DNA from 2 places in the Streptomyces hypolithicus genome. Region 2 is predicted to be linked to the other one. Evidence: riboswitches for the same ligand, from Rfam matches in the RefSeq annotation. Region 2 holds a riboswitch; the other holds the start of a gene.
What was found. A riboswitch is a leader RNA that binds a small molecule or an ion and turns the genes downstream of it on or off. The one in region 2 is predicted to bind glycine.

Region 1 (4,723 bases), 4.1 Mb from region 2:
GATCGACTGCTGCATCATGGCCCGCACGGCGTCGACCGACTGGGGGCTGGTGTCGTACAGATCGAGCCCGACGGCGAGGTACGGCGCGCCGAGCGCCGGCTGCACCCACGCCCGGCGCAGCGCGCGGACCGCCGGCGTACGGTGGGCGTGCTGCGCCAGCCGGGCGTAGAACTGGGGGATCTCGACGGCCGGTTCGGACATGCGCAGCGGTCCGGCCGGCATCCGGTCGAGTCCGGTGGCGATACGCCGCAGATCGAGCCACGGAATGCCGACGCCGCCGCCGGGCGCGTGCGGGTTGAGCCAGATGCCCCAGCGGTCGGGAAACAGCGCCCGCGCGATGTCCTGCCCGGTCACCACGTCGTACGCCCGGCTCCAGCCGCTGGCTGCGAGCTCCTGGGCGGAGGTCACGCACGGGGCGTAGCCGAGGCCGTCGACCTCCATGTTTCCGTACTGCGCGTCGGGGGATCCCGCCTGGCCGTGCCAGAGCAGCATCCAGACGTGGCCGCCGGCCGGGTCGGCGATGGCGCGCAGAAGCGCCTCGTACGCGTCGAAGCGCCCGGGCGTCACCTGGCGCAGCATGTGCTCGACCTGCCCGGCCGCGGCGGTGCCTGACGCGCTCACCCTGGGTTCCGCCCCTCTTCGATCCACGTGCCGGCCCAACCGGCCGGCCCGACCAACCGCCCCCGTGTGGCGAGGTCATCAAACCAGCTTAGACCGGCCGCACTGACACCGTCCTGACGCACACGTCAGGAGTCTGCGCGCTTGGCTGCGCGCTTCGCTGCGCGCGGCCGGTCGGCGCGGGTCAGGCGTGGCGCGTGTAGAACGGCCGTACCCTCTCCAGCATCCAGTCGGCGACCGGGTCCTGGGCGACGTCCAGCAGGACGAGGTTGACCGGCCAGGGCACCTGGACCCGGCCGAGGGCGCGGCCCAGCGCGTCCATCGGGGCGTTGCGGTCGGCGCCCTCCCAGGACGAGAGCTGTACGCCGACGAACAGCGTCGGGGACTCCCCCTCGATGCTCGCGAGCGCCCGCCGGGCGCTCGCCACCACCCGGCTCTCCTCGAACTCCCCCGCTGCGGCAGCGAGGAAGTCGACCGGCTCCTCCTGCCAGTCCGGCTCGAAGAGCCGCACCCGGCCTCCGCTCGCCGGCCCGTCCAGCGGCGTACGGCCGGCCCGGCACAACTCCGCGACGGCGGGCGGCGGCAGCGGCGCACCGACCGCGCCGTCCGGGTTCACGGCGATGCCGAGTTGCGGGGGCAGGCCGCGGGCGAAGTCCCGGGCGGGCGCCACTGTGAAGGACATGTGCGGCCCGGCGCACTGGCGGAGCTGCTGCTCGGAGCTGTACACGGGGACGTACGCCGCGCCGTGGATCTCGACGGTGGGCAGGTCGAGGCTCCGCGACTGGGGGCCGCCGCCGGAGGGCAGCGGCACCCACACCTGGCTGCGTCCCAGCACCTCGACGATGCGGCCGCCGGCGGCCGGGTTGCCGACGGAGGCGGCGAGCACCTCTTCGAGTTCGTTGCCGGGCCAGCCGTTGCCGCCGTGCGGGTGGCCAGGCCCGGGGAATTCTGGGTAATCCACGGGCCCGACCCTAGCGCTGTGCCCCACACCCCGGGGCTGCGCCCCCACACCCCCGGGGCTCCGCCCCGGACCCCGCTCCTCAATCGCCGGAGAGGCTGGCATTTTCCGGACCCGACCGGAAACCTCAGCCCAATCCCCGCGCTACGTCGAAAAGCCGATCGCCGCAAGCGCGCCGGCCGCGTCCCGGTCCAGCAGCACCGCCGCCCCGCACCCCACCGGCAGGACCCCCCGCTCCGCGTCCCGTACGAGCCGCCCCACCGCCCGCCGGTGCCGGGCGAAGGCGTACCCCGAGACCCCGCGTCCCCGCTCCTGCTGCCCAGCCCTGGCCACCTCCGGCGGCACGTCGAGCAGGACCAGGTGCAGCGCGGCCCCACGGCGCCTGGCGTCGCGGGCGAGCCAGTGCCGGACCCAGGCGAGCGTTCCGCAGTCGTGGACGACGACGCTCTCGCCGGAGCGCAGCGCCCTGCGCAGCCCGGCGTAGTGCGCGGCCCGTACGAGAGGCCGGTAGAGGGCGTACGGCAGCAGCCCCGGCATCCGCGCCGCCCACCGCTCCCGCACGTCCTGCGAGTCGATGCGCCGCACGCCCGCCGCCCCGGCCGTACGCCGGATCAGGGTGCTCTTGCCGCTGCCCGGCAGTCCGGACACGACGACCAGGTCCCCGGCCGCGAAGGCCAGGCTCCGCGGCCCGCGCCCCGCACACCCGCGCAGATCCCGCACCACCGGCGCGGCGACGCGCCCGGCGGCCTTGCCGACCGGCGCCTCCCCGGCCGGTACGCACTGCTGCGCCGCCACCGCTCCGTGCGCCGCGCCCGCGCCCGCGGTCGCCGCGTACACACCGGGCTGTTGCACCGTCATCGCTCTCCCCCTGTCGGGTGTCCCCCACCCTTTGCCCGGCCCTTTCCCACGAAGTGTAAAGAAAAGGTAATGCGCCACAAGCTGTTTGTGGATCTCTCCGGCCCTCCTCCGACCTGCCTCCGACCTGCCTCCGACCCTCCTCCGGCCTGACCCCAACCTTCCTCCCGCCCGCCGCCCACCGCCCCGCCGCCCGCCGCCCGCCGACGCGTGCAATGATGTGCGCGCCAACTGCATACCGGCCGCTTGAATCCGCGCGGGAGAGTCCGGAGCACAGCACCATGTGCCCCAGGACGCCGAAGGAGCAAGTTCCTCCCTTGAATCTCTCAGGCCCCGTACCGCGCGGGCGAGGCAGATCTGAAAAGCGGGCCGCTTCGTCGCGGCTCCACCCAAGGTGCAAGCCGGGACTCTCCCGGTGAACCTCTCAGGTTCCGATGACAGATGGGGAGGATTGTCCTCGCCCGTCTTGCCCTGCGCCCTGGGAGCACACCTATGAGCAATGTCCCCCGTCTCACCGCCCTCGATGCGCTGCATCGCTCGCTGGGCGCGACCATGACCGACTTCGCGGGCTGGGACATGCCGCTGCGCTATGCCAGCGAGCGCGACGAGCACAACGCCGTACGCACCCACGCGGGCCTCTTCGACCTCTCCCACATGGGTGAGATCACCGTCACAGGGCCGCAGGCCGTCGCTCTCCTGAACTACGCGCTGGTCGGCAACATCGGCACGGTCGGCCTCGGCCGCGCCCGCTACACCATGATCTGCCAGGAGGACGGCGGAATCCTGGACGACCTGATCGTCTACCGCCTGGACGACACCGAGGCCCCCGAATATCTGGTCGTCGCCAACGCCGGCAACGCCCAGACCGTGCTCGACGCGATCACCGCGCGCGCCGCGGGTTTCGACGCCGTCGTACGGGACGACCGTGACGCGTACGCCCTGATCGCCGTCCAGGGCCCCGAGTCCCCCGGCATCCTGAAGTCCGTCACCGACGCCGACCTCGACGGCCTGAAGTACTACGCGGGCCTGCCCGGCACCGTCGCCGGCGTCCCCGCGCTCATCGCCCGTACCGGCTACACCGGCGAGGACGGCTTCGAGCTCTTCGTCGCCCCTGCCGACGCCGAGACGCTCTGGCAGGCGCTGACGGAGGCCGGCAAGGATGTCGGCCTGGTCCCCGCCGGTCTGTCCTGCCGCGACACGCTGCGCCTGGAGGCGGGCATGCCGCTGTACGGGCACGAGCTGACCACCGCGCTGACACCGTTCGACGCGGGCCTCGGCCGGGTCGTGAAGTTCGAGAAGGACGGCGACTTCGTCGGCCGCGCCGCCCTGGAGGCCGCCGCCGGGCGCGCCGAGAACGCCCCGCCCCGCAAGCTGGTCGGCCTGGTCGCCGAGGGCCGCCGTGTCCCCCGCGCCGGTTTCCCCGTAGTGGCGGACGGCAAGGTGATCGGTGAGGTCACGTCCGGCGCCCCGTCCCCCACCCTCGGCAAGCCGATCGCCATGGCGTACGTCGACGCCGCGCACGCGGCGCCCGGCACGGCGGGTGTGGGCGTCGACATCCGCGGTACGCATGAGCCGTACGAGGTCGTCGCGCTGCCGTTCTACAAGCGCCAGAAGTGACGCCCCGCACACCTCGTACCCGTACACCTGGCACTCGTACACCTTCCCCGTTCACCAGCACTCCCCCGCGTACAGGAGAATTCAGGTCATGAGCAACCCCCAGCAGCTGCGTTACAGCAAGGAGCACGAGTGGCTGTCGACCGCCGAGGACGGCGTCGCGACGGTCGGCATCACGGAGTTCGCGGCCAGCGCGCTCGGTGACATCGTCTACGCCCAGCTCCCGGAGGTCGGCGACACGGTGACCGCGGGCGAGACCTGTGGGGAGCTGGAGTCGACCAAGTCGGTCAGCGACCTGTACTCCCCCGTGACGGGTGAGGTCACCGAGTCCAACCAGAACGTCGTGGACGACCCCGCGCTGGTGAACTCCGCCCCCTTCGAGGGCGGCTGGCTCTTCAAGGTGCGCGTCTCGGAGGAGCCGGCCGACCTGCTCTCCAACGACGAGTACATCGCCCTTACCTCCGGCAACTGAGACCTCGAACGGGACCGTGATGACGCTTCTCAACACTCCCCTGCATGAGCTCGACCCGGACGTCGCCGCCGCCGTCGACGCCGAGCTGCTCCGCCAGCAGTCCACCCTCGAAATGATCGCCTCGGAGAACTTCGCTCCGGTCGCGGTCATGGAGGCCCAGGGCTCCGTCCTCACCAACAAGTACGCCGAGGGTTACCCGGGCCGCC
Region 2 (4,723 bases):
GTGCGCCGGTCAGTATCCGCGCATTCGGGCACGGTTTCCCCGAAGTGGGGCACGCAAAACCACTCTCAGGGTGATTATCACTCGGCGTGCCGAGTGTGGCGATCGTTGACGCACCCCGGGTGACTGCCTACCGTCGACAGGGCAGGTCAAGGACGGAGGTCGGCGTGAGAAGCAGCGGCGACGGTACGGCGGCGGGTGGGCCGTATCCGCTTTACGGCAGCGCGGCCGACCCCCGGGTGGGGCGGCAGAGCGTGACGTCGGCCATGGGCGGGACTACGGAGTCCGAACGCGGTGAGAGCGACGGGAGCGGTGAGAGCGTCGGCTACCGGGGGCCCACGGCGTGCGCGGCGGCCGGAATCACCTACCGGCAGCTCGACTACTGGGCGCGGACGGGGCTGGTCGAGCCGAGCGTACGGTCGGCCAACGGTTCGGGCCTGCAGCGTCTCTACAGCTTCCGCGACGTGGTCGTACTCAAGATCGTCAAGCGTTTCCTGGACACTGGTGTCGGGCTGCAGAACATTCGCGCCGCCGTCCAGCATCTTCGGGCCCGCGGTTTCCAGGACCTGGAGCGCATGACGCTCATGAGCGACGGCGCCACGGTCTACGAGTGCTCGTCGCCGAACGAGGTGGTCGAACTGCTCCAGGGCGGCCAGGGCGTCTTCGGGATCGCGGTGGGCGTGGTGTGGCAGGACGTGGAGAGCGCGCTGTCGCAGCTGCACGGCGAGCGCATCGACACCGGCGAGACCCTGATCGGGCGAAATCCCACCGACGAACTCGCACGACGCCGCAACAAAGCAGTCTGACGACAAGGCCCCGTCTGAGCCCTGCGGCGACGGCGGCACCGTGCCGGGCGCCGATTGTCAGTGGTGTGCGGCAGCATCGGTGGTGTGAGAGCCGAACCGACCATCCTGCATCTGGACATGGATGCCTTCTACGCAGCCGCGGAGCAGGCGTCGAAGCCGAGCCTGCGCGGGAAACCGGTGGTGGTCGGCGGAATCGGCACCCGGGGAGTCGTTGCCACCGCTTCGTACGAGGCCAGGGTTTTCGGGGTGCACTCCGCCATGCCGGTGGCGCAGGCCCGGCGATTGTGTCCCAACGCGGCGTATCTGATGCCTCGCTTCGCGCTCTACCGGTCGGTGAGCGAACAGGTCATGGAGCTGCTCGCCCGGTTGTCTCCCTTGGTGGAGCCGCTGAGTCTGGACGAGGCCTTCGTCGACCTGGAGGCGGGTGGTGTGGCGGACGACTCGGCCTCGGCCCGTCGGGCCGGAGAGCTGCTGCGGGCGGATATCCGGGCGGTCACCGGGCTCACCGGTTCGGTCGGGCTCGCGGGCTCCAAGATGCTCGCGAAGATCGCCTCTGAGCAGGCCAAGCCCGACGGCCTGGTGCTCATCGAGCCGGGGACCGAGCGGGAGCTCCTGGGGCCCCTGCCGGTCCGTACCCTGCCCGGAGTGGGACCCGCCACCGGCGAGCACCTGCGGCGGGCCGGCATGGCGACAGTCGCCGATCTGGCGGAGGCGGGCGAGGACGAGCTGATACGGCTGCTGGGCAAGGCACACGGCCTCTCGCTGCACCGGATGGCGGTCGGTTACGACGACCGGCCCGTGGTGGCTGAACGGGATGCGAAGTCGGTGTCCGTCGAGGACACCTTCGAGGTGGACCTGCACGACAGGGTCCGGGTCAGGGCCGAGGTCGGGCGGCTGTCGGACCGGTGCGTGCAGCGGTTGCGGGCTGCCCGCCGCTCCGGCAGGACGGTGGTCCTGAAGGTACGCAGATACGACTTCTCCACCCTCACCCGCTCCGAGACGCTGCGCGGGCCCACCGACGACCCCGCTGTGGTGCGGGAGGCAGTCGGACGCCTCCTGGAGTCGGTGGACACCACGGGCGGTGTGCGGCTGCTGGGTGTGGGCGTCAGCGGGCTCGCGGATTTCACCCAGGAAGACCTCTTCGCCCAGGCCGCCGGTGAGCGCGCGTCGGCCCAGGCCCGTGACGAGGCCGGGGCGGCGGAGGACGCCGGGGCGGCCCGGCCGGTCGGGCACCAGGAGGCAGTGGGAGCGGCGGCGCCCGGCCCGCCGCCGGAGCGCCGGTGGCGGGCCGGGCAGGACGTGTGCCATGCGGAGTACGGGGCGGGGTGGGTGCAGGGCAGCGGCGTCGGGCGGGTGACGGTGCGCTTCGAGGAGCCGACGTCGGCGCCCGGGCGCGTCCGGACGTTCACAGTGGACGACCCGGATCTGGCGCCGTCGGATCCACTTCCGCTGGTGGCCGGCGCCGCGGATCAGCCGGAATCCTCGCCGGCCAGCCTGCCGAAGTCGCGGTCGGGGACAGGAGGTGCGGAGACATCGAGCCCGTAGTGGTGGTAGAGCTGGAGTTCCTGCTCGGGGGAGAGATGGCGGCCGACCCCGAAGTCGGGGGCGTCCCTGATCAGTGCCCGCTCGTAGGGGACCCGCAGAGTGTCGTTCACGACCTCGCTGGGCTCCAGGGGAACGAAGGCGTCCCGGCTGAAGAGGCCGGTGCGTACGGCTGCCCACTCGGGTACTCCAGTGGCGTCGTCGAGGTACACCTCGTCCACTGTGCCGATCTTGGTGCCCTTGCGGTCGAACGCCTTGCGGCCGATCAGGCTGCGCGGATCGATGTCGGTCTGCACGGTCCCTCCAACTGATCGCAGCTGCTCCCCGTACAGACTACGAAAGTGCACATCTGTGGCCTCGGCCACTCGAGGGAACGGCGGCGGGGCTCGCTGGTAGGCTGGCTCATGGCTGCTGACCCCGTGCGGGAGAGTCCTCCGGTGAACATGCCGGGGGCGCCGAAGGAGCAAATCCTCCCCGGAATCTCTCAGGCCCCCGTACCGCACGGTTGAGGTCACTCTGGAAAGCAGGGCGGGCGTCGCACGGACAGGTGCTGGGAAAGGCCACAGTCCGCCGCGGGTCCCTTCCTCACCGACGGTGAAAGCCGGAACGACCCCCGACGGTCTTCCGGTGAAGCTCTCAGGTTGAGATGACAGAGGGGGAGGCCGTCCGGGCACCCGTGCCGTGGTGCCCCTCGCAGGTCGTGTCAGACCAGGAGGCCTTCCGCAGATGACCGCAAACCGCATTCCGCTCGAACAGCTTGAGCGTGGCATCCCCTTCGAACAGCGCCACATCGGGCCCGATGCCGAGGCTCAGGCCAAGATGCTTGCCCAGGTCGGTTACGGCTCGCTCGACGAGCTGACCGCGGCCGCGGTGCCCGACGTCATCAAAAGCGCCGAGGCGCTCAGCCTGCCGGACGCCCGCACGGAGGCCGAGGTGCTGGCCGAACTCCGCACCCTCGCCGACCGCAACCAGGTGCTCGCCCCGATGATCGGCCTCGGTTACTACGGAACCTTCACGCCGCCGGTGATCCTGCGCAATGTCATGGAGAACCCGGCCTGGTACACGGCGTACACGCCCTACCAGCCGGAGATCTCGCAGGGCCGCCTCGAGGCGCTGCTCAACTTCCAGACCATGGTCGCCGAGCTGACCGGACTGCCGACCTCGGGCGCCTCGCTGCTGGACGAGAGCACCGCCGCCGCCGAGGCGATGGCACTCTCACGCCGTGTCGGCAAGGTCAAGAACGGCGTATTCCTGATCGACTCCGACACCCTCCCGCAGACCGTCGCGGTCATCGAGACCCGTGCCGAGCCCACCGGGGTCGAGGTCGTTGTCGCCGACCTGTCGCAGGGCATCCCGGCCGAGGCGGCCGAGCGTGGCGTCTTCGGTGTGCTGCTCCAGTACCCGGGCGCCTCGGGTGCGGTGCGCGACATCAAGCCCGTCGTGGAGCAGGCGCACGAGCTCGGAGCGGTCGTCACCGTGGCCGCCGACCTGCTGGCCCTGACCCTGCTGACCTCGCCCGGCGAGCTGGGCGCGGACATCGCGGTGGGCACCACCCAGCGTTTCGGTGTGCCGATGGGGTTCGGCGGTCCGCACGCCGGGTTCATGGCCGTACGCGAGAAGTTCGCGCGCAGCCTGCCCGGGCGGCTCGTCGGTGTCTCGGTCGACGCGGACGGCGACAAGGCATACCGGCTGGCGTTGCAGACGCGTGAGCAGCACATCCGCCGCGAGAAGGCCACCAGCAACATCTGCACCGCGCAGGTGCTGCTTGCCGTGATGGCCGGGATGTACGCCGTCTACCACGGCCCGGACGGGCTGCGCGGCATCGCCCGCCGAACGCACAGGTACGCGACGCTGCTCGCCGCCGGCCTGCGGGCCGGCGGCGCCGAGGTCGTGCACGACGCGTACTTCGACACGCTGACGGTACGGGCCCCGGGCCGGGCGGCCGCGGTCGTCGCCGCCGCCCGTGAGGGCGGTGTCAACCTGCGTCTGACCGACGCCGACCATGTCTCCGTCGCCTGCGACGAGACGACAGCCCGCGCACAGGTCGCCGCCGTATGGGCCGCCTTCGGCGTCGAGGCCGACATCGAGGCGCTGGACGCATCGGTGGGCGAGGCGCTGCCCGAGGGCCTGCTGCGCACCGACGACTACCTCACGCACCCGGTCTTCCACCAGCACCGCTCGGAGACGGCGATGCTGCGCTACCTGCGCAAACTCGCCGACCGTGACTACGCGCTGGACCGCGGCATGATCCCGCTCGGCTCCTGCACGATGAAGCTGAACGCGACCACGGAGATGGAGCCGGTCACCTGGCCGGAGTTCGGCGCCGTGCACCCCTTCGCGCCGGTCGATCAGGCGCACGGGTACCTGACGCTCATCCA

Region 1: linked by a shared signal. The riboswitch ahead of gcvT (glycine cleavage system aminomethyltransferase GcvT) and the one ahead of gcvP (aminomethyl-transferring glycine dehydrogenase) in region 2 are both predicted to bind glycine.

The regions. Positions count from the first base shown of each region.
Region 1 covers NZ_CM128811.1:1,463,508-1,468,230, forward strand. Annotated here, with positions in the region: gene ACU6WZ_RS06655 (enhanced serine sensitivity protein SseB C-terminal domain-containing protein) at 1-621, opposite strand, end outside; gene ACU6WZ_RS06660 (enhanced serine sensitivity protein SseB) at 803-1,579, opposite strand; gene ACU6WZ_RS06665 (AAA family ATPase) at 1,721-2,434, opposite strand; glycine riboswitch at 2,679-2,782, shown strand; glycine riboswitch at 2,783-2,882, shown strand; gene gcvT (glycine cleavage system aminomethyltransferase GcvT) at 2,924-4,048, shown strand; gene gcvH (glycine cleavage system protein GcvH) at 4,137-4,517, shown strand; gene glyA (serine hydroxymethyltransferase) at 4,537-4,723, shown strand, end outside.
Region 2 covers NZ_CM128811.1:5,541,782-5,546,504, forward strand. Annotated here, with positions in the region: gene ACU6WZ_RS26070 (MerR family transcriptional regulator) at 120-803, shown strand; gene ACU6WZ_RS26075 (DNA polymerase IV) at 888-2,348, shown strand; gene ACU6WZ_RS26080 (PRC-barrel domain-containing protein) at 2,273-2,641, opposite strand; glycine riboswitch at 2,758-2,855, shown strand; gene gcvP (aminomethyl-transferring glycine dehydrogenase) at 3,072-4,723, shown strand, end outside.